3 regions of the Pseudomonas sp. GW822-FHT03F04 genome follow, and region 2 is predicted to be linked to each of the others. Evidence: predicted binding sites of a transcription regulator. Region 2 holds the regulator's gene; each other region holds the start of a gene.

Region 1 (10,382 bases), on a different contig from region 2:
AAACCGATCGAGCCCAGCGCCAGTCCGCAGCCATGGGGAAAGACGCGACCCAGCACATGCATGAACGGCAAGCGCTCGCCAGCGACAATCGGCGCGGCGGTTTTCGGCCAGGCCAGCAGCAGGCCCAGCGCTGCAAGCAACAGAATGCTCACGCCCATGCTCCAGAGGCCGAAACGGCTGACCAGCCACACGCCCAGCGGCGCACCGATCGCCAGCGCGCCGTAACTGGCGATGCCGTTCCACGAGATGACTTTGGCGGTGTTGGCCGCCCCGACGCGGCCGATGCCCCAGCCGATGGATCCGGAGCCGACAAGACTTTCCGCGCTGCCGAGCACCAGACGGCCGATGAACAGGCTGATCAGGCTGATCACCGGCAGATTCGGGGTCCAGGCCGAAATCAGCATGAACACACCGCTCAAGCCACAACCAGCCAGACCAATCATCACCGCGCGTTTGCTGCCCTTGTTGTCGATGATCTTGCCGGCATACGGACGGCTGAGCAGGGTGGCGAGGTATTGCACGCTGATCACCAGGCCGGCGATGACCGCGCCGAAGCCCAGGTCGCTGTGCACGTAGCCGGGCAGCACGGCCAACGGAATGCCGATATTCAGGTAGCCGATGAAGGTGAACAGGACGATGGAAACGACTTGCAGCGTGACCGCCAGGGGGCGCTGGGGTTCTGGCATAGAGGACGACATGGGTAACGATCCACGGGGAGAGCAGAATAGATAGGCTGCTCATGATACCGGCGTGGACGATGCTGCGGCGGGGAAAAGTAAAACTATTTGGCCGGGGCGACCAGTTGCGTGGTGACCAGTGCGGCGAGGGCATTTTCTTCGCTGCCGAAACGGGCGAGCAGGGCGGCTTGCTTCTCGGGCGAGAGGCGGCTCCAGATCTCGATCATCTTCTCGGTGGCGCCGATGAGGATTTCAGCCTGTTGTTCGTTAAAGGATTCGTCGGTCATGGCAGGCTCGGGCTTCAGGCAGTGTGGAAAGCGCATGTTAGCGCTTTCCACACGGTCTGTACGGCGGGTGTTACTTACTCTTTGCTGTCGGCCGGACGGCTTTCGGCGGCTTCTTTCGGCTCGGGCTGTTGGGCACCGGCTTGTTGCGTGGTCGTCTGCTCAGGTACGTGCAGGCTTGGGAAGGGGAGATTGGGAATCTCGTGCATGGTTGCGCTCCTCGCTAAGTCTGTTGATAGATCTGGTAGATCCGCGCTTTCAGAAAGCCTGCGAAGGATACAGCAGTAAAAATGACAAACAGATTTTTAATTCCGCTTGTTGCGACGGGCGGGATTGTCTAGACAAGTGCGACAGGGTGACGCAGGGCAAATGCGGGAGCGGCGGTGTGCCCGCCGCCCCTGACATTCGTTTATTTGCAGACGCTAGCGATCGCTTCGGCCAGCAGATCCAGACGTGTCGCATCAATCCCGGCGACGTTGGCCCGGCCCGAGCTGACCATGTACACGCTGTGATGCTCGCGCAGGTTTTTCACTTGTTCCGGCGACAGGCCGGTGTAGGAAAACATCCCGCGTTGCACGCCAATGTGCGCAAAGCGCTCGCGCAGACCGTGCGGTTCCAGCGCTTCCACCAGACCGCTGCGCAACTGGGCGATGCGCAGACGCATGGCTTCCACTTCGTCGGCCCAGCGGCGTTTCAGCTCCGGGTCGGCGAGGATCGTGGCGACCACAGCCGCGCCGTGATCCGGCGGCGTCGACCACAGGTTGCGGGCGATGTGCGCCAGCTGGCTGCGGATGTCGATGAGCTTGTCAGCGGTTTTCGCGCAGACGATCAGCGCACCGGTACGGTCGCGGTACAGGCCGAAGTTCTTCGAGCAGGAACTGGTGATCAGCAGCTCAGGCAACTCGGCGGCGAACAACCGGGTTGACCATGCATCCTGCTCCAGACCGTCGCCAAAGCCCTGGTAGGCGAAGTCGATCAGCGGCAGCAGATTGCGGCTGCGCACCACGTCCAGCACCCGGTGCCAGTCGTCGTGACTCAGGTCGAAACCGGTCGGGTTGTGGCAGCACGCGTGCAGCAGCACCACATCGCCTTTCGGCACTTCGTTGAGCACGGCGAGCATCGCATCGACGTCGAGGCGGTTGTCGCTGCCGACGTACGGGTAATGACTGATTTTGACCCCGGCCGCCGCGAAAATCGTTTCGTGGATTGGCCAGGTCGGGTTGCTCAGCCATACGCCTTTGCCCGGCAGGCATTGCGCGATGAAATCCGCTGCCAGACGCAGGGCACCGGTGCCGCCCGGGGTCTGGGTAGCTCCGGCGCGTTGCTGGGTGATCAGTGCCGAATCGGCACCCAGCACCAGCTCATTGATGACCTTGCCGAACAGCGGATTGCCGTGACCACCGATGTAGGTCTTGGTGTCCTGGCTTTCGACCAGACGCGCCTCGGCGATTTTCACCGCTTCGGGAATCGGCGTCAGGCCCTGGGCGTCCTTGTAGACGCCCACGCCGAGGTCGAACTTGCGCGGGTTGGAATCCTGCGCGTAGGCCTCCATCAGGCCGAGGATCGGGTCGCCGGGCACCCGGCCGATGGCGTCGAAGTGCATTACTTGCGTCCTTCTGCGGTCTTGGCCACTTCGTCAGTGCGCGCGGCCATGATGAAGTCGTTGCGGTGCAGGCCTTTGATCGAGTGGCTCCACCAGGTCACGGTGACTTTGCCCCACTCGGTCAGCAGGCCCGGGTGATGACCTTCGGCCTCGGAGATCTCGCCGACGGCGTTAGTGAAGGCCAGCGCGTGCTTGAAATTCTTGAACAGGAAGACTTTTTCCAGCTGCATGATGCTGTCACGCACTTCGATGTTCCAGTCAGGGATCTGCTTGATCAGGATCGGCAGTTCTTCATCGCTGACTTGTGGGGCATCGGCACGGCACGCTTCGCAATGGGCTTGGTTCAAAGTGGACATGGTTTGATTCCTGAGATCGGATGTCTTTTTTATAAGAGCTGTTACGGTCGTCAATGTCGTCACGCTAAACCAAAGCCGCGACGACTGACAGACTCACTTGTAAGTAAAAGCCACGGTTCACGCAGCTTTTGGTTTCGGCGGAAATTTTGGCGCGTGCAGACCCAGCTGCATGCCTTGCTTGACCATGCCCATGATGTCTTCGTGGGCGAGGTCGAACAGGCGCTTGAGGTTCGGCAGGACAAAGTACAGCGGTTGCAGGATGTCGATGCGATACGGCGTGCGCATGGCTTCCAGCGGATCGAAGGCCTGATGTTCAGGTTCGTCCGACAGCGAGTAAACAGTTTCCTTCGGCGAGGACAGGATGCCGCCGCCGTAGATGCGTTTACCTTGCGGGGTGTCGACCAGGCCGAACTCGATGGTCATCCAGTACAGGCGCGCCAGATAAACGCGCTCTTCCTTGGTCGCTTGCAGGCCGAGCTTGCCGTAGGTGTGGGTGAATTCGGCGAACCACGGGTTGGTCAGCAGCGGGCAGTGACCAAAGATCTCGTGGAAAATGTCCGGCTCTTGCAGGTAGTCCAGTTCTTCACGGGTGCGAATGAATGTGGCCACCGGAAACTGCTTGCTGGCGAGCAATTCGAAAAAGGTCTGGAACGGAATCAGCGCCGGGACGCGGGCGACCTGCCAACCGGTGGTCTCGCCGAGCACCTTGTTGATCTCGCCCAGTTGCGGGATGCGGTCGTGGGGCAGACCGAGTTTTTCGATACCGTCCAGGTATTCCTGGCACGCCCGACCCTCGATCACTTTCAACTGGCGGGTGATCAGCGTGTTCCACACCGCGTGTTCTTCGGCGGGGTAGTCGATAAAACCTTGCGCATCGGGCTCGCGGGCCACGTATTGCGTCTGCTTCATACTGCTCTCCTGCGAGGGGAATTCGTTCTTGTTATGTCCTGCTATGGACTGAGAAATACCCCAGAGCGTGCCGTGTTGCAGCAGGTTGATGACCGGCCGAGTAGGAAAAGTCTCTTTAAATCGTAAAATTATCGTTACGCTTTGTGCGATAAGTCGTGATTACGGTGATTGGCGGGTTTGAAATGGCCGGTGTCTGTCACATAATCTTGACGACTATCTTGCGGGCGGCAGAGAAAAATCCGCCCCTCTACCTGTTTCGGGCCTTTATATGCGTATCAAAGTCCACTGCCAGAACCGCATCGGCATCCTGCGCGACATCCTCAATCTGCTGGTGGAGTACGGGATCAACGTTGCCCGCGGCGAGGTCGGCGGTGAGCATGGCAATGCGATCTATCTGCATTGCCCGAACCTGATCAATTTGCAGTTCCAGGCGTTGCGGCCCAAATTCGAAGCCATCGCCGGGGTGTTCGGCGTCAAGCGGGTAGGGCTGATGCCCAGCGAACGCCGACACATGGAACTGAATGCGTTGCTCGGTGCGTTGGAGTTTCCGGTGCTGTCGATCGACATGGGCGGCTCGATCGTTGCCGCCAACCGTGCGGCGGCGCAGTTGCTCGGCGTGCGGGTCGACGAAGTGCCGGGGATTCCACTGTCGCGTTACGCCGAGGATTTCGACTTGCCGGAACTGGTGCGCGCCAACAAATCGCGAATCAACGGCATGCGGGTCAAGGTCAAGGGCGACATCTTTCTGGCCGACATCGCGCCGCTGCAATCGGAGCACGACGACAGCGAGGCCATGGCCGGTGCGGTACTGACGCTGCATCGGGCGGATCGGGTCGGCGAGCGCATCTACAACGTGCGCAAGCAGGAGTTGCGTGGCTTCGACAGTATCTTTCAAAGCTCGAAAGTGATGGCGGCGGTGGTGCGTGAAGCCCGGCGCATGGCGCCGCTCGATGCGCCTCTTCTAATTGAAGGCGAAACCGGCACCGGTAAAGAGTTGCTGGCTCGGGCTTGTCACCTGGCGAGTCCGCGCGGCCAGTCGCCATTGATGGCGCTCAACTGCGCGGGGCTGCCGGAATCGATGGCCGAGACCGAGTTGTTCGGCTACGGCCCCGGGGCCTTCGAAGGGGCGCGGGCTGAAGGCAAGCTCGGGCTGCTGGAGCTGACGGCGGGCGGCACGTTGTTCCTCGATGGTGTCGGCGAAATGAGCCCACGCTTACAGGTGAAATTGCTGCGCTTCCTGCAGGACGGTTGCTTCCGTCGTGTGGGCAGTGATGAAGAGGTTTACCTGGATGTGCGCGTGATCTGCGCCACCCAGGTCGACCTGTCCGAGTTGTGCGCCCGTGGCGAGTTTCGCCAGGATTTGTACCATCGCTTAAACGTGCTTTCGTTGCACATCCCGCCACTGCGCGAATGCCTCGACGGTTTGACGCCGTTGGTGGAGCACTTCCTCGATCAGGCCAGTCGGCAGATCGGTTGCCCGTTGCCGAAGCTGGCGCCGGCGGCGATGGATCGGCTCAGTCATTACCACTGGCCGGGCAACGTGCGACAACTGGAGAACGTGCTGTTCCAGGCGGTTTCGCTGTGTGATGGCGGGACGGTCAAGGCCGAGCATATTCGTCTGCCGGACTATGGCGTGCGTCAGCCGCTTGGCGATTTCTCGCTGGAGGGCGGGCTCGACGAGATTGTCGGGCGCTTCGAGAAAGCAGTGCTTGAGCGACTGTATTCCGAACATCCGAGCAGTCGGCAGCTGGGCAAGCGACTGGGCGTCTCGCACACCACGATTGCCAACAAGCTGCGTGAGTATGAGGTGGGCAAGACCGAGTCTTGATCCCTGCGCGATCACTCCTGCGCAAGGCACGGGGTGATCGCGCCTCACCATTGCCGCCAAGCGGCATGACACCGCCGGTTTTTCGACTTCGATACATTTCCCCAAACCCTGCTGAATCCCTCAAGTCCTTTGTTTATCGGGTCCTCGACCGCCAGAAAAAAGTTGGTCTGCAAATTGCTTGTGGCTCAGCAGTACAGCGGTGGGCGGCAAACGTCCGGCATGCAGAGGAAAGAGTGTGGACAAGTACCTTTATGTGGCAATGACCGGCGCCAGCCAGAACGCACTGGCGCAAAAGGCTCATGCCAACAACCTGGCGAACATCTCCACCAATGGTTTTCAGCGCGACCTGGAACAGGCGCGTTCGATGCCGGTGTTCGGTGACAGCTTTCCGGCGCGTGCGTTTGCCATGAGCGAACGGCCCGCCACCGACTTCACCGCAGGTTCCCTGGTGGAGACCGGTCGCGACCTCGACGTCGCCGTGACCGGCAACGGTTTCATTGCCGTGCAGAACCCCAATGGCGGCGAAAGCTACGTGCGCACCGGCAGCCTCAATATCGACGCCCTGGGCGTGCTGCGTGCCGGTAACGGCATGCCGGTCATGGGCAACGGCGGGCCGATTGCCGTGCCGCCGCAGCAGCAGGTGGAAGTCGGTGAAGACGGCACCATCAGTATTCGTGCGATGGGCGAAGGCCCGCGCGTCATGGCCGAAGTCGACCGGATCAAACTGGTCAATCCGGACATCAAGAACATGAACAAGGGCCTGGACGGTTCGATCTACACCAAGGACGGCCAGCCTGCGCCGGCCGATGCCAACGTCAAACTGGTGTCGGGTTTCCTGGAGTCGAGCAACGTCAATGCCGTGGAAGAAATGACGTCGGTGCTGGCCCTGGCCAAGCAGTTCGAGTTGCACGTCAAGATGATGAACACCGCCAAAGACGACGACCAGGCCATGGCTCGGGTCTTGCAGATCAGCTAATTATCAGAACGTCGCGCCGTAAAACAGGCGCACGAGGAGAATCGAATGCTTCCGGCTCTATGGGTTGCCAAAACCGGTCTGTCCGCCCAGGACACCAACCTGACCACCATTTCCAACAACCTGGCGAACGTGTCGACCACGGGTTTCAAACGTGACCGCGCCGAGTTCCAGGACCTGCTGTATCAGATCAAGCGTCAGCCTGGCGCCCAGTCGACCCAGGACAGCGAACTGCCGTCGGGTCTGCAAGTGGGTACCGGTGTGCGCATCGTCGGCACCCAGAAGAACTTCACCGCCGGTAGCCTGCAAACCACCGAGCAGCCGCTGGACATGGCCCTCGACGGCCGTGGTTTCTTCCAGATCCTGCAACCGGACGGCACCACGTCCTACACCCGTGACGGTACTTTCCACCTCGACTCCAATGGCCAGATCGTCAACGCCAGCGGTTTCGCTCTGGAGCCGGCGATTGTCATCCCGAACAATGCCCAGACCTTCACCGTCGGCCGTGACGGCACCGTGTCGATCACCGTTGCCGGCAACGCCGCCTCGCAAGTGATCGGCAACCTGCAAACCGCCGACTTCATCAACCCGGCCGGTCTGCAAGCCGTGGGCAACAACCTGTTCCTGGAAACCGCCGCTTCCGGCGCGCCGCAAATCGGCACTCCGGGCCTGAACGGTTTCGGCACCACCCTGCAGAACACTCTGGAAACCTCCAACGTCAGCACCGTGGAAGAGATGGTCAACATGATCACCACTCAGCGCGCTTACGAGATGAACTCCAAGGTGATCTCCACCGCCGACCAGATGCTCTCGTTCGTAACGCAGAATCTGTAATCAAGTCTATGAGGCGGCCATGAGGCCGCCTGCAACACCGTGAGGTAAGGGTCATGAAACGCTTCGTATCTGTTCTGGCATTGGGTGGGGTGGTCTCGCTCGCGGGCTGCGTCGCTCCGACGCCCAAGCCCAATGACCCTTACTACGCCCCGGTGTTGCCGCGGACGCCGTTGCCGGCGGCCGCCAACAACGGCTCGATCTATCAGGCCGGTTTCGAACAGAACCTGTACAGCGACCGCAAGGCGTTCCGGGTCGGTGACATCATCACCATCACCCTGAACGAGAAGACTCAGGCCAGCAAGAACGCCAACTCGCAAGTGGCCAAGAACAGCAAGACCGGCATCGGCCTGACTTCGTTGTTCGGCGGCAGCGGCACCACCAACAACCCGTTGGGCGGTAACGATCTGAGCCTGGACGTCGGCTACAGCGGCGACCGTGCGACCAAGGGCGACAGCAAGGCGGCCCAGGGCAACACCCTGACCGGTTCGATCACCGTGACCGTCGCCGACGTGCTGCCCAACGGCATCATCGCTGTGCGCGGCGAGAAGTGGATGACCCTCAACACCGGTGATGAGCTGGTGCGGATCGCCGGTCTTGTTCGTGCCGATGACATCGCCACCGACAACACCGTGTCGTCGACCCGGGTCGCCGATGCGCGCATCACCTACTCGGGCACCGGTTCGTTCGCCGATGCGAGTCAGCCAGGCTGGTTCGACCGTTTCTTCCTCAGCCCGCTGTTCCCTTTCTAGGTGGCTACGTTGAATTTCAAGAGCCTCATGCTCGCTGCGGCGTTGATGTCCGCAGCCTTTGGTGCCCACGCCGAGCGGCTGAAAGATATCGCCAGCATCTCTGGCGTGCGTTCCAACCAGTTGATCGGCTACGGCCTGGTGGTCGGGCTTAACGGCACCGGCGACCAGACGACGCAAACCCCGTTCACCCTGCAGACCTTCAACAACATGCTCTCGCAGTTCGGCATCAAAGTGCCGCCGGGATCGGGCAACGTGCAGTTGAAAAACGTCGCGGCGGTATCGGTGAGTGCCGATCTGCCGGCGTTCGCCAAACCGGGTCAGCAGGTCGACATCACCGTTTCGTCCATCGGTAACTCCAAGAGCCTGCGTGGCGGCACCCTGTTGCTGACCCCGCTCAAGGGTATCGACGGCAACGTCTACGCCATCGCTCAGGGCAACCTGGTGGTGGGTGGTTTCGATGCTGAAGGTCGTGACGGTTCGAAGATCACCGTCAACGTTCCGTCGGCCGGTCGCATCCCGGGTGGTGCTTCGGTCGAGCGTTCGGTGCCGAGCGGCTTCAACCAAGGCAACAGCCTGACGCTGAACCTCAACCGTTCCGACTTCACCACCGCCAAGCGCATCGTCGACAAGATCAACGACATGCTCGGCCCTGGCGTTGCCCAGGCCATCGACGGTGGTTCGATCCGCGTCACTGCGCCGCTCGATCCGAGCCAGCGTGTCGACTATCTGTCGATCCTGGAAAACCTCGAAGTCGACCCGGGCCAGGCCGTGGCGAAAGTCATCATCAACTCGCGTACCGGCACCATCGTCATCGGCCAGAACGTGAAAGTTTCGCCGGCCGCCGTGACCCACGGCAGCTTGACCGTGACCATTACCGAAGACCCGATCGTCAGCCAGCCGGGCCCGCTGTCCAATGGTCAGACAGCCGTGGTGCCGCGCTCGCGGGTGAATGCTCAGCAGGAAGCCAAGCCGATGTTCAAGTTCGGCCCGGGCACCACCCTCGACGAAATCGTGCGTGCGGTGAACCAGGTCGGCGCGGCGCCGGGTGACCTGATGGCCATTCTCGAAGCACTGAAGCAGGCCGGCGCGTTGCAAGCCGACCTGATCGTGATCTGAGGACGGCACTCATGGATATGCGCAAAAGCGGTCTGGTCAGCAGCAGCGATTCGGGTTCGTACTCCGACCTCAATCGTCTGAACCAGCTCAAGGTCGGCGACAAGAACAGCGACGGGAACATGCGCAAGGTGGCGCAGGAATTCGAATCGCTGTTCCTCGGTGAAATGCTCAAGTCGATGCGCTCGGCCACTGAAGCGCTGGGTCAGGACAACCCGCTCAACACGCCGGCAGCCAAGCAATATCAGGAAATGTACGACCAGCAACTGGCGGTGTCTCTGTCCCGCGAGGGCGGTGGTATCGGTCTGGCTGACGTGCTGATGAAGCAGATGTCGAAGAACAAACCGATGGCACCGGGCGAGGCCGCCGCCGCGTCCGCTGCCAAGCAGCAGGAAGCCCTGGCCAAGGCCGCTGCGGTGGAAACGCCGATTGCCGCCGGCACCTTGGCTACCAACGGTCCGCTGTCGCGCCTCAATGGCGAACGTCCGTTGTGGGCCTCGCGTTCGGTGCATGCGCCGAACACCCAGCTGACCCATCGCAACGACATGGAAATGATCAACCAGCGTCGCCTGGCACTGCCGCCGAAACTGGCTGATCGTTTGCTCGCCGGTCTGGTGCCTTCGGCCACGCCGACGGCGGCCACTCAATTGCCGCAACGCGCCGCGACGGCCGCTGCCACCGGTTCCGGTCCGCTGTACAACGGCGACTGGCTGGCCCGCGCCGAGGCGGACAAGGCCTCTGGCGGGCAGATGCAGATTTACGGTCGCGCCATGGCGCAGATTCCGCTGGCGCCAGCGAAGAAGGCGTTCAGCAACGCCGACGAATTCGTCAATACGATGCTGCCGATGGCCAAGGAAGCGGCGGCGCGCATCGGTGTCGATCCGCGTTACCTGGTGGCTCAGGCCGCACTCGAAACCGGCTATGGCAAGTCGGTCATGCGCGCCCAGGACGGCACTAGCAGTCACAACCTGTTCGGCATCAAGGCCAGCAGCAACTGGCAGGGCGATTCGGCCCGTGCGATCACCAGCGAGTTCCGCAACGGGCAGATGGTCAAGG
Region 2 (10,382 bases):
GACCCAGACCTCACCCTGCGAAGGCCGCAACTGGGCGCCCATCAAGCGCAACAGCGTGGTCTTGCCACACCCGGAAGGCCCCATGATGCCGGTGACCTTGCCGCGCGGGATGCGGATATCGACGTTATTGAAAATGCTCCGCGCACCGCGCTTGAAGGAGACTCCCTTCAGCTCGACCGCGTAGGCGTTATCGGCACTCATCTAAACTCCTTGCGATGCAGCCTCTCACTCGGACGCCTGGCTTTCTGGAGAAAGCCCCTACATCCCGGGCAGGCCGAACTGGCGGCGAACTATATCACTGCAAAGGGCAAGCGCCCAAGGCCTCTCCCCGGCCACGTTCAGCGATATGACAGGCCCGATGCTTCTATTAGAGGGTTTTAGTAACGAGGAATGACAAAGCACGACGAACTTGCGTGAGGCTTTTCAACATAACCGCTATAATCGCCGCCTTTTCATCGGGCTATACGATTTCTGACATGAGCCAAACCAGCGACCTGATTCAATCGGCACAACGCACCATCCGCCTCGAAGTGGAAGCCGTACAAGGCTTGTTGCCCCATATCGACGCCGATTTCGTACGCGCTTGCGAGATGATTCTGGCCAGCAAGGGCCGTGTCGTCGTGGTCGGCATGGGCAAGTCCGGGCACATCGGCAACAAGATTGCCGCGACCCTGGCCAGCACCGGCACCCCGGCATTTTTCGTGCACCCGGCCGAAGCCAGCCATGGCGACATGGGCATGATCACCCGTGACGACGTGATCCTGGCCCTGTCGAACTCCGGCTCCACCAACGAAATCGTCACCCTGCTGCCGCTGATCAAGCGCCTGGGCATCCAGCTGATCAGCGTGACCGGCAACCCGCAATCGCCTCTGGCAAAAGCGGCCGAGGTCAATCTCAACGTTCACGTCGAGCACGAAGCCTGCCCGCTGAACCTGGCACCGACCTCCTCGACCACCGCCGCACTGGTCATGGGCGATGCCCTGGCCGTGGCGCTGCTGGAAGCCCGCGGCTTCACCGCCGAAGATTTCGCCTTTTCCCACCCGGGTGGCGCACTGGGCCGACGCCTGCTGCTGAAAGTGGAAAACGTCATGCACGCCGGCCAGGAGCTGCCGCAGGTACAACGCGGCACGCTGCTCAAGGACGCACTGATGGAAATGACCCGCAAGGGTCTGGGCATGACCGTGATTCTTGAAGCCGACGGCAAGCTTGCCGGGATCTTCACCGACGGCGACTTGCGCCGTACGCTGGATCGAAGCATTGATATACGCAGCGCCACCATCGACCAGGTGATGACCGTGCACGGCAAGACCGCCCGCGCCGAAATGCTCGCCGCCGAGGCCCTGAAAATCATGGAAGACCATCGAATCAACGCGCTTGTCGTCGTGGATGAGGACGATCGCCCGATCGGCGCCTTCAACCTCTCCGACCTGCTGCGCGCAGGAGTGATGTAAATGAGCACCGATCTGCTGCAACGCGGCAAAGCCATCAAACTGGCGGTTTTCGACGTCGACGGCGTCCTCACCGACGGGCGCCTGTACTTCCTTGAAGACGGCAGCGAGTTCAAGACCTTCAATACGCTCGACGGCCAGGGCATCAAGATGTTGATGAACGCCGGCGTGCAAACGGCCATCATCAGTGGTCGCAAGACCCCGGTGGTCGAACGCCGGGCGAAAAACCTGGGCATTCCGCACCTGTTTCAGGGTCGTGAAGACAAACTCGTCGTCCTCGACGGCCTTCTCGAGCAACTGGGCCTAAGCTATGAACAGGTCGCCTATCTCGGCGACGATCTGCCCGACCTGCCGGTGATTCGCCGGGTGGGGCTGGGGATGGCGGTGGCCAACGCTGCCGCTTTTGTGCGCGAGCACGCCCATGGCGTCACTCAGGCCCGTGGTGGCGAGGGTGCCGCCCGTGAATTCTGCGAACTGATCCTGCGCGCCCAGGGCAGCCTCGATGCCGCCAATAACGCGTATTTGTGAGTCAAACCATGTTTAGCAAAAAGTTTCGCAACATACTGCTGTTCGGTTGCATCGCGGCCATTTTCGGCGCGGTCGGCTACTGGAACATCAGCCCGGAACGCTTCCTCGACAAGCCTCCTGTCTCGGCAGAAGAGAGCCCGATCGACTGGTACGCGACCAACACCCACACCTTGCAATACCTGGAAGACGGCAAGGTGCAGTACGAAATGACTTCCGACAAGGCCGAGCACGTCAAGGCGACCGACATTACACTGGTCACCAAGCCCGACCTGAACATGTATCGCGGCACCGACTTCCCATGGCACGTGACCAGCGAGCGCGGTGAAGTGAATTCCGGTGGCACCGAGGTCGAGCTGATCGACTCGGTTCGCGTCAAGCGCACCGATGAAAAGAACCGCGACACCCTGATCACCTCCACTCGCATGACAGTGTTCCCGCAGCAACAATATGCGCAGACCCAGCAACCCGTTAGAATCGACGGCGCTGGCGGTGTATCGACCGGCGTGGGAATGAAAGCGTATTTGAAGGAAAGCAGGATACACCTGCTATCGAACGTAAGAGGACAGTATGAGGCTCGTTAAAACCCTCCCTATTTTGCTCAGTCTGGGCGCAGCACTGGGAAGCGTGAGCGCCTGGGCTCTGCCGAACGATCAAGAGCAGCCAATCCGCATTCAGGCCGACGATGCCCAGCTGGACGACAAGAATGGCGTTGCCACCTATAAAGGTGACGTGATCATCACTCAGGGTTCGATGATCGTCAAAGGCAACACCGTGACCATCACCCGCACCCCGACCGGCGATATCGACGTCGTGACCTCGGTGGGCAACCTTGCCTACTTCGAGCAGTTGCAGACGGCTGGCGACACCAAGCCTGTACAGGGCTGGGGCGTGACCATCCAGTACCACGCCGCGCAAAACCGCGTTGTGCTGATCGACAAGGCGAAAGTCGTCGACAAGGACAACAACACCACTCAGGGCGAGAAAATCGTCTATGACACGGTGAAAAAGCTGGCCAGCGCGGGTCGTGCCACCGGCAACAAGGTCACCGAAGCGCGTCCGCGCATTGACATGGTGATCCAGCCGAAGAAGAAAACCGACGAGAAATCCCAGTAATGGCAACTCTGAAAGCTCAGCACCTGGCCAAGGCCTATAAAAGCCGCCAGGTCGTGCGCGATGTCAGCCTGTCGATCGACAGCGGTCAGATCGTCGGACTGCTCGGCCCCAACGGCGCCGGCAAGACCACCTGCTTCTACATGATCGTCGGCCTGGTGCAGGCCGATCAGGGTCGCGTGCTGATCGACGACCTGGATGTCAGCCACCAGCCGATGCACGGTCGCGCCAAGGCCGGTATCGGCTATCTGCCACAGGAAGCGTCGATCTTTCGCAAACTGTCGGTGGCCGACAACATCATGGCCATCCTCGAGACCCGTCAGGAGCTCGACAAGGCCGGTCGTCGCAAGGAGCTGGAAAGCCTGCTGCAGGAATTCCACATCAGCCACATCCGCGACAACCTCGGCATGAGCCTGTCCGGTGGTGAGCGTCGCCGGGTGGAAATCGCCCGTGCACTGGCCACTGCGCCGAAATTCATCCTGCTCGATGAACCGTTCGCCGGTGTCGACCCGATCTCCGTGGGCGACATCAAGCAGATCATTCACCACCTCAAGGCCAAGGGCATCGGTGTACTGATCACCGACCACAACGTCCGCGAGACGCTGGATATCTGCGAAACGGCCTACATCGTCAATGACGGCCAACTGATCGCCGAAGGCGACTCCGCGACCATCCTCGCCAACGATCTGGTGAAGGAAGTGTATCTGGGTCACGAGTTCCGCCTGTAAGCGCGACAGCATTCGACCAGCCGTCCGGGTGCTGTAACGTTGAAGCGCACTTTTATACGCTTTTATTGTTACAGCGCTCTAGGCAAACACGACAGTTTCAGGCATATAATTTGCTTAAGTTTGGCGCTTCGGCGCCCTGTAGTGGATGGCGCATAGCGCCGGCGAATAAGGTGTTAAGCCCCTGCCATGAAACCATCGCTAGTCTTGAGAATGGGCCAGCAGCTGACGATGACACCGCAGCTGCAACAGGCCATCCGCCTGCTCCAATTGTCGACCCTGGATCTGCAACAGGAAATCCAGGAGGCTCTGGAATCCAATCCGATGCTCGAACGCCAGGAAGACGGCGACGACTTCGACAACTCCGATCCCATGGCCGACAACGCCGAACAGAAGCCCAACACCGAGATCCAGGAACCCTCCTATCAGGAGACCGCACCGACGGTCGACAATCTAGAGGATGGCGAATGGAACGAGCGAATCCCCAACGAACTCCCCGTCGACACCGCCTGGGAAGACGTCTACCAGACCAGCGCCAGCAGCCTGCCGAGCAGCGATGACGACGAGTGGGACTTCACCACCCGTACCTCCGCCGGCGAGAGCCTGCAAAGCCACCTGCTGTGGCAGTTGAACCTGGCGCCGATGTCTGACACCGATCGCCTGATCGCCGTCACCCTGATCGACTGCATCAACAATCAGGGCTACCTCGACGAAACCCTCGAAGAAATTCTCGACGCCTTCGATCCGGAGCTCGACATCGAGCTGGACGAGATCGAAGCCGTCCTGCACCGCATCCAGCAATTCGAACCTGCCGGCATTGGCGCACGCAACCTGGGCGAATGCCTGCTGCTGCAATTGCGCCAGCTGTCGGCCAAGACCCCTTGGCTGGCGGAAGCCAAGCGTCTGGTCACCGATTACATCGACCTGCTCGGCAGCCGCGACTACAGCCAGCTGATGCGCCGCATGAAGCTCAAGGAAGATGAACTGCGCCAGGTCATCGAACTGGTGCAGAGCCTCAACCCGCGCCCCGGTTCGCAGATCGAGTCCACCGAAGCCGAGTACGTGGTGCCTGACGTCATCGTACGCAAGGACAACGAGCGCTGGCTGGTCGAACTGAACCAGGAATCGGTGCCGCGCCTGCGGGTCAACGCCCAGTACGCCGGTTTCGTGCGCCGCGCCGACACCAGCGCCGACAACACCTTCATGCGCAATCAGTTGCAGGAAGCCCGCTGGTTCATCAAGAGCCTGCAGAGCCGCAACGAAACCCTGATGAAAGTGGCCACCCAGATCGTCGAGCATCAGCGCGGCTTTCTTGAATACGGCGACGAAGCCATGAAGCCTCTCGTGCTGCATGACATCGCCGAAGCGGTGGGCATGCACGAGTCGACGATTTCCCGGGTGACCACGCAAAAATTCATGCATACCCCCCGGGGCATTTATGAACTGAAATACTTTTTCTCCAGCCACGTCAGCACCTCCGAAGGCGGCGAATGCTCGTCCACGGCGATCCGCGCGATCATCAAGAAACTGGTTGCCGCGGAAAATCAGAAAAAGCCGTTGAGTGACAGCAAGATCGCTGGTTTACTGGAGGCACAAGGCATTCAGGTGGCTCGCCGCACCGTCGCCAAGTACCGCGAATCCCTCGGGATCGCGCCTTCGAGCGAACGCAAGCGGTTGATGTAAGCCACGTTACAGCGTTCCAGTGGCAGGCTCTTCGGCCTGCCGCTTTATGCACTGGCAACGAAGGAGAAGCTGTATGCAAGTCAACATCAGTGGACACCAACTGGAAGTTACCCAACCTCTCCGTGAGTACGTTGAGCAAAAGCTCAAGAGGCTTGAGGGGCATTTCGACAAGATCACCAACGTGCAAGTCACGATGTGCGTCGAGAAGCTGAAGCAGAAAATCGAAGCCACGCTGCATATTCCCGGTAACGAGGTCGTCGCAAACGCGGAACATACCGATATGTACGCAGCGATCGACGCGCTGACCGACAAGCTTGATAAACAACTCAAAAAGCATAAGGAAAAGACCCAGAGCCTGCTTCAGGGCGCTACCGGTCGATAACCCCCACCCCCATGATCCGACTTGAAAGCATCCTGACCCCCGGCCGTTCCCTCGTGAACGTGCCGGGCGGCAGCAAAAAGAAAGCCCTCGAACAAATTGCCAACCTGATCGCCCGGGAAGTACCGGATCTGGAGATGCAAGATGTCTTCGAGGCACTGATTGCCCGTGAAAAACTCGGCTCGACCGGTTTTGGCAACGGCATCGCCATTCCCCATTGCCGCCTCAAGGGTTGCGAATCCCCCATCAGCGCCTTGATGCACCTTGAAGCACCCATCGATTTCGACGCCATCGATGGTGCACCGGTCGACCTGCTGTTCGTGCTGCTGGTCCCGGAAGCCGCCACCGATGCGCACCTGGAACTGCTGCGCCAGATCGCCAGCATGCTCGACCGCAAGGACGTACGCGAAAAATTGCGTCGCGCCACCACCAACGAAGCCTTGTATCAGGTTGTCCTGGACGAGCAAAACGGGCACTAAACATGCGCTTGATCATCGTCAGTGGCCGCTCCGGCTCGGGCAAAAGTACCGCTCTGGATGTCCTCGAGGACAACGGCTACTACTGCATCGACAATTTGCCTGCCGGCCTGCTCCCGGAACTGGCGGAGCGCGCACTGATTCATACGGAACTGTCTCAGCCACTGGTCGCGGTATCGATCGATGCGCGCAATCTGCCCAGTCATCTCTCGCGCTTTCCGGAGTTGCTTGAAGAGGTCCGCAGCCGGCACATCCAGTGCGACGTCCTGTATCTGGACGCCGATGAAGAAACCCTGCTCAAGCGCTTTTCGGAAACCCGTCGTCGCCACCCGCTGAGCAGCGCCAATCGTTCGCTGGCGGAAGCCATCAACGATGAAACGGCCCTGCTGGGCCCGATCGCCGATCTGGCCGACCTGAAGGTCAACACCACCAATCTGAACCTGTACCAGTTGCGCGACACCATCAAGCTGCGGCTGCTGAACCAGCCGGAGCCGGGCACGGCGTTTCTGGTGGAGTCGTTCGGTTTCAAACGCGGCATGCCGGTGGATGCGGATCTGGTGTTCGATGTACGCTGCCTGCCCAACCCGTACTGGAAACCGGAATTACGCGCGCAATCGGGGCTCGATGAGCCGGTGGCCGAATACCTGGCGGCACAGCCGGAAGTCGAAGAGATGTTCCAGGACATCTATGCGTATCTGTTCAAATGGCTGCCGCGCTTCGCTGCAAGCAATCGCGCCTACGTCACCATTGCCATTGGCTGCACCGGCGGACATCACCGTTCCGTCTACCTGACCGAACGCCTGGGTCAGGCCCTGCAGAAAACCCTGAAGAACGTCCAGGTTCGCCACCGCGACCTCAGCTAAAGGATTCACACCGCGATGCCTGCTCTGGAAATCGAAATCATCAACAAGCTGGGCCTGCATGCCCGGGCGTCGGCAAAGTTCGTTGGCGTGGCGGGGCAGTATCCCGACTGCACGATCAGAGTGGGTCGCACCCCGGAAACTACGGTAGATGGCAAAAGCATCATGGCGATGATGATGCTCGCTGCCGGCAAGGGCACCAAAATCTTCCTGAGCACCGAGGGGCATCAGGAACAGGAAGCCCTGGATGCCTTGGTGGCACTGATCAACAACTACTTCGACGAAGGCGGTTGAAAGCCTTTGGTGGCGAGGGAGCAAGCTTCCCTCCCCCCTCTCATCCCAACGCCGTGTCCATCACCATCATCAGACAGAACCCGATCAACAATCCCAGGCTCGCCAGTTTGTCGTGACCATTGCGTCGCGACTCCGGGATTACTTCGTGGGTCACCACCAGCAACATCGCCCCGGCCGCCAGCGCCAATCCGAGGGGCAACAACAATTCAGCCAGACTGACCAGCCACGCACACAGCAGTGCAAACACCGGTTCGACCAGCCCCGATGCCGCCCCGATCAGAAACGCCTTGACCCGCGACATCCCTGCTCCGGCCAGCACCAGCGCAATCACCAACCCTTCCGGCACATCCTGCAAGGCGATGCCCATCGCCAGGCTGTCAGCGTCCGGCATGCCGCCGCCCGCGGAGACACCGACGGCCATGCCTTCCGGGATGTTATGGGCAATGATGGCAAACACGAACAGCCAGATCCGAGGGGGAATCACTGGATGTTCGACGGTGCCAATGAGCATTTCCGGTGAAGCGCCGGACACCTTGCGGTCCACCAGATACAGACCGAAAGCACCGAGCATGATGCCGAAACAGATCAGACCACTGGCACCCCAAGGGCTCAGGCCAAGGCTTTCTGCGGCGGCAATCCCCGGCACGATCAGCGAAAACGCGGTCGCCGCCAGCATCACGCCGGCACCAAACCCCAGCAGCGTGTCGCCCAATGCCTGAGGCATGTTGCGGATCACCAGCACCGGAACCGCCCCGAGTGCCGTGCCAAGCGCGCAGATTGCACCGCCCTGCAATGCCCGGGACAGTTTCGGCTCAAGGTTCAGCCATTCGAGTCCGTGAGCCACCAGCAAGGTCATGCCCGCCAACAGCAGCAGCGATCCGAATGCGTAACGAAACATACGCCCACTTCCGATCGCCAGTGTTTCAGTGCCCATAGTCAGCCTTGGATTGTTTTTATAGGAGACTTAAACCAGTGCAGCCTGATAACGCACAGCGACTTCAGGCCAATTGATCACGTTGTAGAACGCGCTGATGTATTCCGGGCGACGGTTCTGATAACGCAGGTAGTAGGCGTGTTCCCACACATCGAGTCCGAGAATCGGCGTATTGCCGCCCATCAGCGGGCTGTCCTGATTGCCGCTGCTTTCCACCACCAGTTTTTTGTCCGGGGTCACGCTCAGCCAGGCCCAGCCGCTGCCGAAACGGGTCAGCGCGGCTTTGGTGAAAGCATCCTTGAAGCTGTCGAGGCCGCCCAGTTGCTCATCGATCGCCCTGGCCAGCGCGCCGTCCGGCTTGCCGCCACCGCCTGGCACCATCACTTCCCAGAACAGCGAATGGTTGGCGTGACCGCCGCCTTGATTGATTACCGCCGCACGCAGTTTTTCCGGCAGTTGCTGGACGCTGGCCACCAGTTTTTCCACCGGCCATTCGGCGTACTCCGTGCCCTCGACCGCGGCGTTCAGGTTGTTGATATAGGTCTGGTGATGCTTGGTGTAGTGGATCTCCATGGTCTGCGCATCGATGTGCGGTTCCAGTGCGTCGTAGGCGTAAGGCAAGGCTGGCAGGGTAAAAGCCATTTCAGTGGACTCCATGGTGATGTTGGGCAGGCACGCGACGCGCATTGCCGGTATCCGGGTGCAGCAGCCGCTGGGTGCGCGGGTATTCGCCGTGTTCGCTGATGAAATTGAGCAGTTCGACATAGGTCTTGCTGCTCTGGCGCAACGCCGCCTCACGCAGGGCCGGGCGCAGGCGCTCGTTCTGCATGGTCTGCAACAGGCGCTGGTGGATCGCGCACAGATATTCGGCGCTCTCCTCCGGCTGGTTCAGGCGCAGATGCAGGTCGGCCAGGTTGTGATGGGAGATGACGCAGGCCGCCACCGCTTCGTCGGCATCGGCCCAGCGCTCGAACAGCACTTGAGCCAGGGCCAGCGCTTGCAGATAGGCCTCGCGGGCGTCGATCAGCTCGCCCAGCATGAAGCAGCGATTGGCCCGTTCGATCGTGCGTTTCCAGTGCTCCATGATGAGTCTCCAAAGCGGTTGCGGTGTTTACACGCCGCCGGCGGTGAGTTTCTCGGGATTGAGCAACTCTTCCAGTTGGCTGCGCGACAGGTCGGTGTGCTCCAGCGCGACGTCAACCACCGGACGGCCCTGTTTGTAGGCCTGCTTGGCGATTTCGGCGGCTTTCTGGTAACCGATGATCGGGTTGAGTGCGGTCACCAGAATCGGGTTGCGCGACAGCGCTTCCTTGAGGCGCGATTCGTTGACCTTGAAGCTGGCAATCGCCTTGTCACCCAGCAGACGGCTGGAGTTGGCCAGCAATTCGATGCTGCTCAACAGGTTCTGGGCGATGATCGGCAGCATCACGTTCAGTTCGAAATTGCCCGACTGACCGGCGATGGTGATCACCGAGTCATTGCCGATCACTTGCGCGGCGACCATGGCGGTGGCTTCCGGAATCACCGGATTGACCTTGCCCGGCATGATCGACGAGCCCGGTTGCAGGCCTTCCAGCTCGATTTCACCGAGGCCGGCGAGCGGGCCAGAGTTCATCCAGCGCAGGTCGTTGGCGATTTTCATCAGCGATACGGCAGTCGCCTTGAGCTGACCCGAGACGGCCACGGCAGTGTCCTGCGAACCAATCAGCGCGAACAGATCCTTGCCCGGGGTGAATTGCACGTTGGTCAATTGACTCAACTGGCGGCTGAATCGCGCGGCGAATTCCGGATGCGCATTGATCCCGGTGCCGACCGCCGTGCCACCCTGAGCCAGGGATTGCAGGCTTGGCAGCAAGTCCTGCAGGTGACCGATGTTGGCCTTGAGCTGCTGCGCCCAGCCATTGAGCACCTGACTCATGCGCACCGGCATGGCGTCCATCAGGTG
Region 3 (10,382 bases), on a different contig from region 2:
CGACCGATGTTGGCTGATTGCCGAACAGCGGCGGGGCGATCAGGCGATCGTAGACCTGGCCCAGTTGCAGGCGGTCGGTGATATCACCTTCAAAACGCAGCTTGCAGCCGGTGGCGGAAATATCCAGCAACTTGCCACCGATCGGCGACTTGAGCTTTTCGCCACCCAGTTCGACGCTGACCAGATCGGTCAGCTTCAGTGCCGCGCGAAAGGCGTTGCGGCGCTGGTGATAGACCACTTCGGTGGGCATCTCGCCAATGTAAAAGCGGTCACCGTCGGATTCCTTGATATCCAGCGTGCCGTTGCATTCCCAGGCAATGCGTACGCCTTCATGGAAACCTTCGACCTTGAACGGCTCGCCCGCCAGCAGGAAGCGTTCGCCATCGCGCGGGATCATTTCATCCAGGGCAATCGTGGCGGTATCCCGGTCAACCTTGATCAGGTAACTCTGGAAGCGCTGGCTGCGTTCGTGAAAGGTGATGATCAGCGGATCGTGGCTCTCTTGCAGCTGGCGCAGGTTGCTGGAGATTTCCAGAGGCGTGGTGAGCACCTTTGGTGGCTGCGGAGAATCATCCGCGCTGAGGACGTTGGACACGTTAAATCAATCTCCAGACAAAATTTGACTACGGCTGGCCAGTATTTTGCCAGCATGTTTCGCGCGTTGATAGGGCGCAAGCATAGAAGAACGCATCACGCCTGACTGAGCGCGCGGGGTTTCTGCAGTTTGGAGAAGGTGCCACTGGCGTCATAGAGCGCGGGTGGCTCGCCGCCGGTGAGGATTTTCAGCTGATTGGCCGTGGCGGCCTGCTGAATCACGATCGACTGGCCATTTTTGGCATTGGTCGCCTGGCACTGGGCGATCAGATCGGTCAGAACGTCGCTCTGGGTCAGCAACTGCTCGCCGATGCTCGACTGGCTGGCCAGTTGTTCCAGGCCTTGACGGTCGAGCGACAGATTGAGGCTGGCGAGGATTTCGCTGCGTTTGCGGCCATGCTGCTCAAGCAGAATGATCAATGCCTGTTTGCGCGCCAGAATTTCTTCCAGCAGCGGCATGTCGCGACCGTGCAAGGCGAGGGACTCGGATTGCAGTAACTCCAGCAATTGTTGAGCTGGAGCAAAGTCGTCGGTGATCAGTTGCAATAAAGTAGTGTCGTGCATGGCTGGCCTTGGGTTTTAAGCGTCCAAAAGCCTGGCGCTGACCGAGGCCTAGCGCTGGGCTTCGAAGTTGAGCAGTTTGCTGGCTACACGGTTGCTGTCGACTTTATAGCTGCCATCGGCAATCGCTGCTTTCAACTCGGCCACGCGGGCTTTGTCGACGGCAGGCTGATCGCGCAGCTTGTCAGTGACCTTCTGCAACTGTTGAGCCTCATTGCTGAGGTGTACCGATTCCCCGCTTTTTGCGGTACTGGCCTGTTCGGCCGGGGTATTCAGCGTCGCGGAAGTACCGGTTTCGGCGGTTTCCTTAGGCGTGCTGGTACGTGTACTGCCCGTAAGTGACGAGGAGCTGTTCAAACGGCTGAAATCGATGACCATGTTAAAAACCTCTGGGAATTTGGACGCTTGCCATGTTCTCGGCCATCCCCTGGAAAACTTTAGGCTCTTTTACCAATGAGCCTGCATGCGCCGCACAGATCCTGCTGCGGCACAGTTTAGGGAACAGCTCAGGTTGGCGCCAGTTTTCTGCGCGATCCCTCACGAGGCTTTCCTGTCATTGCTCCAGTCGTTGCTCACATTGCCACTTCCACCTGGCCCGGCGCCATGACCTGCGCCTTGATGACCCGTTGGGAATTGAGGTTTTTCACGCGAATCTGTTCTTTCAGGCCACCGTTGGACAGGGCCTCGCCCGGCATGCGCACGGAGAGCGTGCCGCTGCGGGCGGTAATCACCACTTGATCGCCTTTGCGAACGACTTCCGCCTGTTCCAGATGCACCAGGGTAATCACTTGGTCGGCGACCGTTGGTCGGGTTAATTTTTGCCCGATCGCCTCATCCACCGACGTCAGGAAGCCCTGGTTGATCAGGCTCACATCATGCTCGCGCAGGGTCACGTCCTGAGGCTCGATGATCCCGGCGCGCTTGAGCGGGCGAGTGGTGGTCACGACCGGGCGAAACAGGCGGACTTGAGCGGGTACGAACACGGTCCAGGGGGAGGCGCCTTCGCAGCGAACCTTGACGGTTACGCGCCCCAAAGGACGTGCCGGGCTCTCCAGCGACGCTGTCAATTCCTTGTCGCACATAGGCATGTGCATGCGCGGATCGAGCTGCTTGACCTCGATTTCATAACGCCCTTCCGTTTGACTGGTAGCCAGATAGTCTTCTACGGTGAATTCAAGAAAGCCCTGAGTGACGCCGATAAGCATGTCAGGCAAGGTAACCGCATCAGCAATGGCAGGGCTGCCCGCGAAAAACAGGCAAGCGGCAGACACCGCGCAAAGTCCTCTGCGAAGGGGGGATGTCAGGCGTCGGAAAAATGTCGTTTGAATGTTCATAAGAGTTAAAAAGCAAGCGCCGTGCCGTTTAGCAATGAATGTGCGTCGCAACAACACTTGGCGTTGGTGTAGGAGTCTGGGCATGGCTGGTGTAATGGATTCGGTGAACCAGCGCACGCAACTGGTGGGGCAGAATCGCCTGGAGCTGTTGTTGTTCCGTCTCGACGGCCAGCAACTCTACGGGATCAACGTGTTCAAGGTTCGGGAAGTGCTGCAGTGCCCGCAACTGACGCTGATGCCCAAGTCCAGTCCTGTCGTGTGCGGGGTGGCGAATATCCGGGGGGCGACCATTCCGATCCTTGATCTGGCAATGGCAACCGGCTCCGGGGCGTTGAAAGACAAGAACAGTCCGTTCGTGATCATCACGGAATACAACACCAAGACCCAGGGTTTCCTGGTGCGCTCGGTGGAACGTATCGTCAACATGAACTGGGAAGAGATCCATCCGCCACCCAAGGGGACCGGTCGTGATCATTACCTGACCGCTGTGACTCGGGTGGACAATCAGTTAGTCGAAATCATCGACGTCGAGAAGGTGCTGGCGGAAGTCGCACCGACACCGGAAGCGATTTCGGTCGGCGTGGTGGATGTCGAGACCCAGAGCAAGGCGCTGTCTCTGCGGGTGCTGACGGTCGATGACTCGTCGGTGGCGCGCAAGCAGGTGACGCGTTGCCTGCAGACGGTTGGCGTTGAAGTGGTGGCGCTGAACGACGGCAAGCAGGCGCTGGATTACCTGCGCAAGCTGGTCGATGAGGGCAAGAAGCCGGAAGAAGAGTTCCTGATGATGATCTCCGACATCGAAATGCCGGAGATGGACGGGTACACCCTGACGGCCGAAATCCGCAGCGACCCTCGCATGCAAAAGCTTCATATCATCCTGCATACTTCGTTGTCGGGTGTGTTCAACCAGGCGATGGTCAAGAAGGTCGGTGCCGATGACTTCCTGGCCAAATTCCGTCCTGATGACCTGGCATCCCGGGTAGTCGACCGGATCAAAGCAGCAGATATCAGCTAGGGACTTTTCGTCCCTGGCGATCAACACGATTTAAGAGGCGGCATCATTTGTCTACGGGTAATTTGGATTTCGAACAGTTCCGGGTCTTCCTGGAAAAAGCCTGTGGCATTTTGCTCGGTGAAAACAAGCAGTACCTGGTCTCGAGCCGTCTCAACAAACTGATGGAGCAGCAAGGCATCAAGTCCCTGGGTGAGCTGGTACAGCGCATCCAGACCCAGCCGCGCAGCGGTTTGCGCGAGCAGGTGGTCGATGCCATGACGACCAACGAAACCCTGTGGTTTCGCGACACCTATCCGTTTGAAGTCTTGAAGAACAAGGTGCTGCCCGAAGCGATCAAGGCTGCTCCCAACCAGCGTCTGCGGATCTGGTCGGCGGCGTGCTCGTCGGGTCAGGAACCCTATTCGCTGTCGATGTCGATCGACGAGTTCGAACGGACCAACATCGGTCAGTTGAAAATGGGCGTACAGATCGTTGCCACGGATCTGTCCGGCAGCATGCTGACCAACTGCAAGACCGGCGAGTACGACAGCCTGGCGATCGGTCGCGGCTTGTCCGCCGATCGTCTGCAGCGCTACTTCGACCCGAAAGGGCCGGGGCGCTGGGTGATCAAGGCGCCGATCAAGAACCGGGTGGAGTTCCGCTCGTTCAACTTGCTCGACAGCTACGCAAGCCTTGGCAAGTTCGACATCGTGTTCTGCCGCAACGTGCTGATCTACTTCTCCGCCGAGGTGAAGAAAGACATCCTGTTGCGTATCCACAGCACGCTGAAGCCGGGCGGTTATCTGTTCCTCGGCGCTTCCGAAGCGCTGAACGGTTTGCCGGACCATTACCAGATGGTCCAGTGCAGCCCGGGGATCATTTACCAGGCGAAGTGATTGGCACCGGCAACACAAAAACGGGAGTCCTCAGGGGCTCCCGTTTTTTTATGCCTGGCCGTTTTTGCAGGGACGGCAAGCGGCAGAAAAGCGGCATCCGGCGGAAACCCGTTGCCGCTTTTCTGGCATTGCCGCATTGCCGATCCCCTGCAAAGCCCCGGAATCCGGGGCTTTTTAAAACTGGCACGACGCTTGCTATAACCCAGTTACGAAAAACCCGGTCACCTGAAGGTTCCCGACATGAGCATCAGCTTCGATAAAGCGCTCGGAATTCACGAAAAAGCCCTGGGCTTCCGCGCCCAGCGTGCCGAAGTCCTGGCCAACAACATCGCCAACGCCGACACCCCGAACTACAAGGCTCGGGATCTTGAGTTCTCCAAAGTGCTCGAGGCACAGAGCCAGAAGAACGCCAACGGCACTATCGCCCTGAACATGACCAACAGCCGTCACATCGAAGCTGAAGGCCTGGGCAATGGCGACGAGTCGCTGATGTATCGCACGCCGATGCAGCCGTCGATCGACCAGAACACCGTTGATGCCCAGCTGGAACAGTCGAACTACGCGGAAAACGCCGTCGGCTTCCAGGCCAGCTTCACGCTGCTCAACAGCAAATTCAAAGGGCTGGTGTCAGCCCTGCGCGGAGAGTAATCCATGTCCCTGTCCAGCGTTTTCAACATTGCCGGCAGCGGCATGAGCGCACAGACCACGCGTTTGAACACCGTGGCTTCGAACATCGCCAACGCCGAAACCGTTTCGTCGAGCATCGACCAGACCTATCGCGCCCGTCACCCGGTGTTCGCCACCATGTTCCAGGGCGGCCAGAGCGGCGGCAGCAACTCGCTGTTCCAGAACCAGGACGCGGCCGGCCAGGGCGTGCAGGTCATGGGCGTGGTCGAAGACCAGAGCAACCTCGAAGCGCGCTACGAGCCGAACCATCCGGCCGCCGACGCCAAGGGCTACGTCTACTACCCGAACGTCAACGTGGTGGAAGAAATGGCTGACATGATTTCCGCGAGCCGTTCGTTCCAGACCAACGCTGAAATGATGAACACGGCCAAAACCATGATGCAGAAGGTGCTGACCCTCGGTCAGTAATAAGGGGCGACTGCCATGAGTGTTTCCGATACCACCAGCAGCCTGAGCATGAAGGACATCCTGGCGAACTCGTCGAAAAAGACCAGTTCGACAACCGATGGCATTGCTTCGGCCACTAACAGTTCCACCGGCGGCCAGGCCCTGGGCAAGGACGCGTTCCTGCAATTGCTGGTAACCCAGCTGAAAAACCAGAACCCGCTCGACCCGCAGGACAACAGCGCATTCGTTGCCCAGTTGGCGCAGTTCAGCAGCCTCGAGGGTATTACTACCCTCAACAGCACCGTGAGTTCGCTGGCCGGCAATTACAACTCGTCGCAAGCCCTGCAGGCTTCTTCGCTGGTCGGTCGCAACGTGATCGTGCAGACCAACTCGGTCCAGCTCGACGATCCGAGCAAAGGCATGACCGGTTCGGTCACCGTTCCGTCGTCGATTGCCGGCGGCACCGTCAGCATCACCGACAGCAGCGGCACGATTGTTCGCACCCTCGATCTGGGCAGTCGCGCCGCAGGCGCCGCGAGCTTCACCTGGGACGGCAAGGACAAGGACGGCAATCTGGTCAAGACCGGTACCTATACCGTCAAGGCCAACGCATCGATCAACGGCACCGCGACCGATATGGCGACCTACCTGCCGGCCACCGTCACCAGCGTGACGATCAGCCAGACCGGCGGCGAGCTGATGCTCAACCTGTCCGGCAAGGGCACCGTTGCCCTGTCCAAAGTACAAACCATTGGTATATAGAGCCGACTAACCGGCACAAAGGAGTGGAATATGTCTTTCAATATCGGCCTTAGCGGTCTCTATGCAGCCAACAAGCAACTGGACGTGACCGGCAACAACATCGCCAACGTCGCGACCGCCGGTTTCAAATCGTCCCGCGCAGAATTCGAAGACGTCTACTCGGCGACTCGCCTGGGTAGCGGCAGCAAGGTCATCGGCAACGGCGTGCGCCTGGCCAACGTTTCCCAGCAGTTCACCCAGGGTGACATCAACAACACCGGTAACGTGCTGGACATGGGCATCAACGGCTCCGGTTTCTTCACCATGAGCAACAACGGCTCGATTTCCTATACCCGTGCCGGTACGTTCAAGGTCGACGACAAGGGTTTCATCACCAACACCGACTACACCTCGCGCCTGCAAGGTTATGGTGTGGATGCCAACGGCAAGGTCATCAACGGCGTACTGACCGACCTGAAGATCGACACCTCGAACCTGGCACCGAAGTCCACTTCGCTGGTGACTTCGACCATCAACCTGAACTCGACCGCTCCGGTGATCGACGACACGGTTCCAGCCGGCAAATTCGACCCGACCAACCTGGCGACCTACACCAAGTCGTTCAGCACCCCGATCTATGACAGCCAGGGCAACATGCACCCGATGGATCAGTACGTGGTGAAAACCGGTGCCAACACCTGGAAGGTCTACACCCTGGTCGACGGTCGCAACCCGGACGCTACCGGCAGTGATCCGAAAACCACCGCCCCGGTGCCTTCGACCATGACCTTCGACTCTGCTGGCAAGCTGACTCAGGTCAGCACTCTGCCTGGTCCGGTGATCAGCAGTGACCTGAAGATCAGCGGTTGGGTACCAGGCAATGTCGTCAACGGTACCTTCAAGCCTAACGGTGCAGCAGCAAACCCGGCCGGCATCACCATTTCGATGGCCAGTACCACTCAGTACAACGCCGACACCGCGCGCTCGATCCCGACTCAGGACGGCTATGCCACTGGCCAGATCACTAACCTGACCATCGACGGCACCGGTACTTTGTTTGCCAACTTCAGCAACAATCAGAACAAGGCCATCGGCCAGGTTGCGCTGGCCAGCTTCACCAACGAACAAGGCCTGCAAGCGATCGGCGGCACCAGCTGGAAGGAAACCTTCGCGTCGGGCATTCCGGGTTATGACGCTCCGGAAACCGGCACTCTGGGCTCCATCCAGTCCAACTCGCTGGAAGAGTCCAACGTTAACCTGACCAACGAACTGGTAGACCTGATCAAGGGCCAGAGCAACTATCAGGCGAACGCCAAGACCATCTCCACCCAGAGCACCATCATGCAGACCATCATTCAGATGACCTGATCTCGATGCTTTGTAAAAAGCTGTAACGGAAAGCCCCTCTTTGAGGGGCTTTCTTGTTTAATGCGCGCGCCGGGGCCACTCGTCCGCTGCATTCGCATTTGCGCGCGTGTATTCACACGCCTGCTCACGCTATACCCGGGCGCCAATGAGCGGTTCGCCCAACCACTGACAGGGATGTAACGACTACTTCATGGTTTTTTTCTCTCGCTCTCGAATCGTGTTCGGGACGCTGCCTGTTGTTGCCTTGTTGGTCTGGTTTGTATGGGGCCAAGGCTGGGGCACCCCTCCAAAGAAATTCCTGACAGCGACCGTCACCGTTGAAGATCTTGAAGAGACCGTATTGGCCAGTGGTACGGTCAAGCCCTTCCAGCAAGTCAGCGTCGGCGCGCAGGTCAATGGGCAACTCCAGAGTCTGAAAGCCGGGTTGGGTGATACGGTTCGCCAGGGTCAGCTGTTGGCTGAAATCGACCCGTTGCTGCCACAGAATGAATTGCTCAAATCCCGGGCTGCGTTGCTCAGTGTCCGCGCGCAATACAAAGCCCGGCAGGCGATGATTCGCCAGTACGAACTTGATTTTCGTCGCAAGCAAAGCCTGGTTGCCAGTGAAGCCGGATCGCGGGCCGATCTGGAAATTGCCGAGGCGCAGCTGCAAAGTTCGCGCGCCGAGCTGGCATCCCTGGCTGCGCAGATTTCCCAGGCGGAGATAGAAATCAGGATCGCCGAAGTCAACCTCGGATATACGCGGATCAGTGCGCCGATGGACGGCGAGGTCATTGCCGTGGTGACCAGACAGGGCCAGACCGTCGTTTCCGCACAGAGTGTCCCGACATTGCTGATACTTGCCCGTCTGGACCGGATGACGGTCGAAGCGCGAATTTCGGAAGCTGACGTGGTTCGGGTCAAGGCGGGCCAGGCCGTGTCCTTCAATATTCTGGGTGATCCGGACCGGCGTTTTACCAGCCATATACGGGCGGTAGAGCCGGCGCCCGAATCCATTGCCCGGCAGGATCAAATGCAGGGTGGCGGTGGCTCGACTGCCGGCGGCACCGATGCAGCGGTGTACTACAACGCGCTGTTTGACGTACCCAATGACGATCGTTCGTTGCGCACCTCGATGACGGCGCAAGTCAGCGTTCTGCTCGACTCGGTGCCCAAAGCCACAACGGTCTCGGTGGCTGCGCTGGGCAAGCGTGCCGCTGACGGTCGCTACGAAGTTCGCCGACTGGTGGATGGTCAGCCGCAGACGGTGCTGGTGACAACCGGGTTGCGAAATGACCTGAGCGTTCAGGTGCTGGACGGGCTCAAGGAAAATGACGAAGTCGTTCTCGGCGAAGAGCCGGAGCCTCGATGAGCAGCGCCAGTAATCTTCATGGCTGGACGCCAGATCCCGTGAAAGACGAGCTGCCGGTCACGCCGTTGTTGGCTCTTGAAGGCGTGCAGCGTTGGTTCGCCGAGGGTGAGGCACGGACTCATGTGCTGCGCGACGTGAACCTGACCATCGCCGCCGGTGAAATGGTAGCGATCGTCGGGCCGTCGGGCTCTGGAAAATCCAGTCTGATGAATATCCTCGGATGCCTGGATCGTCCCTCTGCTGGCCGCTACAGCATCAACGGTGCTGACATGGCCGAAATGAGTAGCGATGAGCTGGCGACGCTGCGTCGTGAGCATTTCGGATTCATTTTTCAGCGCTTTCATTTGCTGTCGCATCTGAGTGCGGAGGCCAACGTGCAGGTGCCGGCCATTTACGCCGATCAGCCGTTTACCGAGCATCGGCAAAAGGCCAGGGGGCTGCTGCAACGTCTCGGTCTGGGTCAGCGCATGCTGCATCGGCCAGCGCAACTCTCCGGTGGGCAGCAGCAACGGGTCAGCATTGCTCGTGCGCTGATCAATGGCGGTGCGGTTGTTCTGGCCGACGAGCCCACCGGCTCGCTGGACTCGCGCAGTGGCGAGGAGGTGATGGCGATCCTGCGTGAACTGCATCGCAGCGGTCACACGATCATTATCGTGACCCATGACTCGCAGGTGGCGCAGTACGCAGACCGCATCATCGAGATACATGATGGCGAAATCGTCGGTGATCGTTTGAATGCCGACCGCAAGGTGCTTGCGGCGCCGGTCGCCGAGCCAGGCGACCTCCCGCAAACTCAGGAGCGTGACGCGACGGCGGTGCATTGGCGCCGCTTCAGCGAGGCCTTCAAGATGGCCTGGATCTCTCTGCGCAGCCATCGCATGCGCACATTGCTGACCATGCTCGGGATCGTCATCGGTATTGCCTCGGTGGTTTCGGTGGTAGCGCTGGGGCAGGGCGCACAGACCCGGGTGCTGCGTGATATCAGTGCGATGGGCACCCATACCATCGATGTTTATCCCGGCAAGGATTGGGGGGATGAGCAGGCAGCTTCAATCCGGACATTGCAGCCCGTGGACTTGCGGATCATCCAGGCGCAGTCCTGGGTAGACAGTGTTTCTGCGATGGTCAATGGCAGCCGGACGATTCGTTACCGCAATCTGCATGTCAGTGCCACGGTCAATGGTGTCAGCCAGGATTACTTTCAGGTGATGGGCATCCGCGTGACCCAGGGCGCGATGTTCAATGCAGGCGATGTGATGCGCCGCGCTCAGACACTGATCATTGACCACAACACTCGACAACGGCTGTTCAAGGACTGGGAGCAACCGCTGGGCAAAGTCATCCTGGTTGGTGGCCTGCCTTGTACGGTGGTGGGGGTCATGGAAAGTCGCGATGACGGTTTTTCAGGGCCGAGCCTGCAAGTCTATTTGCCTTATACGACGGTAATGGGGCGCTTGTTGGGGCAGAGC

The links. Region 2 encodes sigma-54, which starts transcription at its own class of promoters, with help from an activator protein. Its sites were predicted from a motif close to ANTGGCATNNANNTTGCTNT; they were not measured.
Region 1: the regulator sigma-54 is predicted to act here: its motif matches at 5,819-5,838, upstream of AC1RMX_RS11880 (flagellar basal body rod protein FlgF).
Region 3: the regulator sigma-54 is predicted to act here: its motif matches at 4,559-4,578, upstream of flgB (flagellar basal body rod protein FlgB).

The regions. Positions count from the first base shown of each region.
Region 1 covers NZ_JBXANF010000004.1:473,499-483,880, forward strand. The annotation lists gene AC1RMX_RS11845 (MFS transporter) at 1-686, opposite strand, end outside; gene AC1RMX_RS11850 (hypothetical protein) at 782-1,000, opposite strand; gene AC1RMX_RS11855 (hypothetical protein) at 1,039-1,170, opposite strand; gene AC1RMX_RS11860 (amino acid aminotransferase) at 1,371-2,564, opposite strand; gene AC1RMX_RS11865 (4a-hydroxytetrahydrobiopterin dehydratase) at 2,564-2,920, opposite strand; gene phhA (phenylalanine 4-monooxygenase) at 3,038-3,874, opposite strand; gene AC1RMX_RS11875 (sigma-54-dependent transcriptional regulator) at 4,098-5,657, shown strand; gene AC1RMX_RS11880 (flagellar basal body rod protein FlgF) at 5,893-6,633, shown strand; gene flgG (flagellar basal-body rod protein FlgG) at 6,679-7,464, shown strand; gene flgH (flagellar basal body L-ring protein FlgH) at 7,518-8,213, shown strand; gene AC1RMX_RS11895 (flagellar basal body P-ring protein FlgI) at 8,241-9,329, shown strand; gene flgJ (flagellar assembly peptidoglycan hydrolase FlgJ) at 9,341-10,382, shown strand, end outside.
Region 2 covers NZ_JBXANF010000007.1:221,867-232,248, reverse strand. The annotation lists gene AC1RMX_RS18300 (ATP-binding cassette domain-containing protein) at 1-201, opposite strand, end outside; gene AC1RMX_RS18295 (KpsF/GutQ family sugar-phosphate isomerase) at 477-1,451, shown strand; gene AC1RMX_RS18290 (KdsC family phosphatase) at 1,452-1,976, shown strand; gene lptC (LPS export ABC transporter periplasmic protein LptC) at 1,985-2,557, shown strand; gene lptA (lipopolysaccharide transport periplasmic protein LptA) at 2,544-3,089, shown strand; gene lptB (LPS export ABC transporter ATP-binding protein) at 3,089-3,814, shown strand; gene AC1RMX_RS18270 (RNA polymerase factor sigma-54) at 4,001-5,494, shown strand; gene hpf (ribosome hibernation-promoting factor, HPF/YfiA family) at 5,568-5,876, shown strand; gene ptsN (PTS IIA-like nitrogen regulatory protein PtsN) at 5,888-6,352, shown strand; gene rapZ (RNase adapter RapZ) at 6,355-7,212, shown strand; gene AC1RMX_RS18250 (HPr family phosphocarrier protein) at 7,228-7,503, shown strand; gene AC1RMX_RS18245 (ZIP family metal transporter) at 7,544-8,437, opposite strand; gene AC1RMX_RS18240 (superoxide dismutase) at 8,468-9,079, opposite strand; gene AC1RMX_RS18235 (DUF2753 family protein) at 9,081-9,521, opposite strand; gene AC1RMX_RS18230 (class II fumarate hydratase) at 9,549-10,382, opposite strand, start outside.
Region 3 covers NZ_JBXANF010000006.1:416,320-426,701, forward strand. The annotation lists gene AC1RMX_RS16950 (flagellar brake protein) at 1-595, opposite strand, end outside; gene AC1RMX_RS16955 (flagella synthesis protein FlgN) at 691-1,158, opposite strand; gene flgM (flagellar biosynthesis anti-sigma factor FlgM) at 1,207-1,533, opposite strand; gene flgA (flagellar basal body P-ring formation chaperone FlgA) at 1,728-2,489, opposite strand; gene AC1RMX_RS16970 (chemotaxis protein CheV) at 2,572-3,504, shown strand; gene cheR (protein-glutamate O-methyltransferase CheR) at 3,552-4,379, shown strand; gene flgB (flagellar basal body rod protein FlgB) at 4,620-5,027, shown strand; gene flgC (flagellar basal body rod protein FlgC) at 5,031-5,474, shown strand; gene flgD (flagellar hook assembly protein FlgD) at 5,490-6,215, shown strand; gene flgE (flagellar hook protein FlgE) at 6,246-7,562, shown strand; gene AC1RMX_RS17000 (efflux RND transporter periplasmic adaptor subunit) at 7,753-8,913, shown strand; gene AC1RMX_RS17005 (MacB family efflux pump subunit) at 8,910-10,382, shown strand, end outside.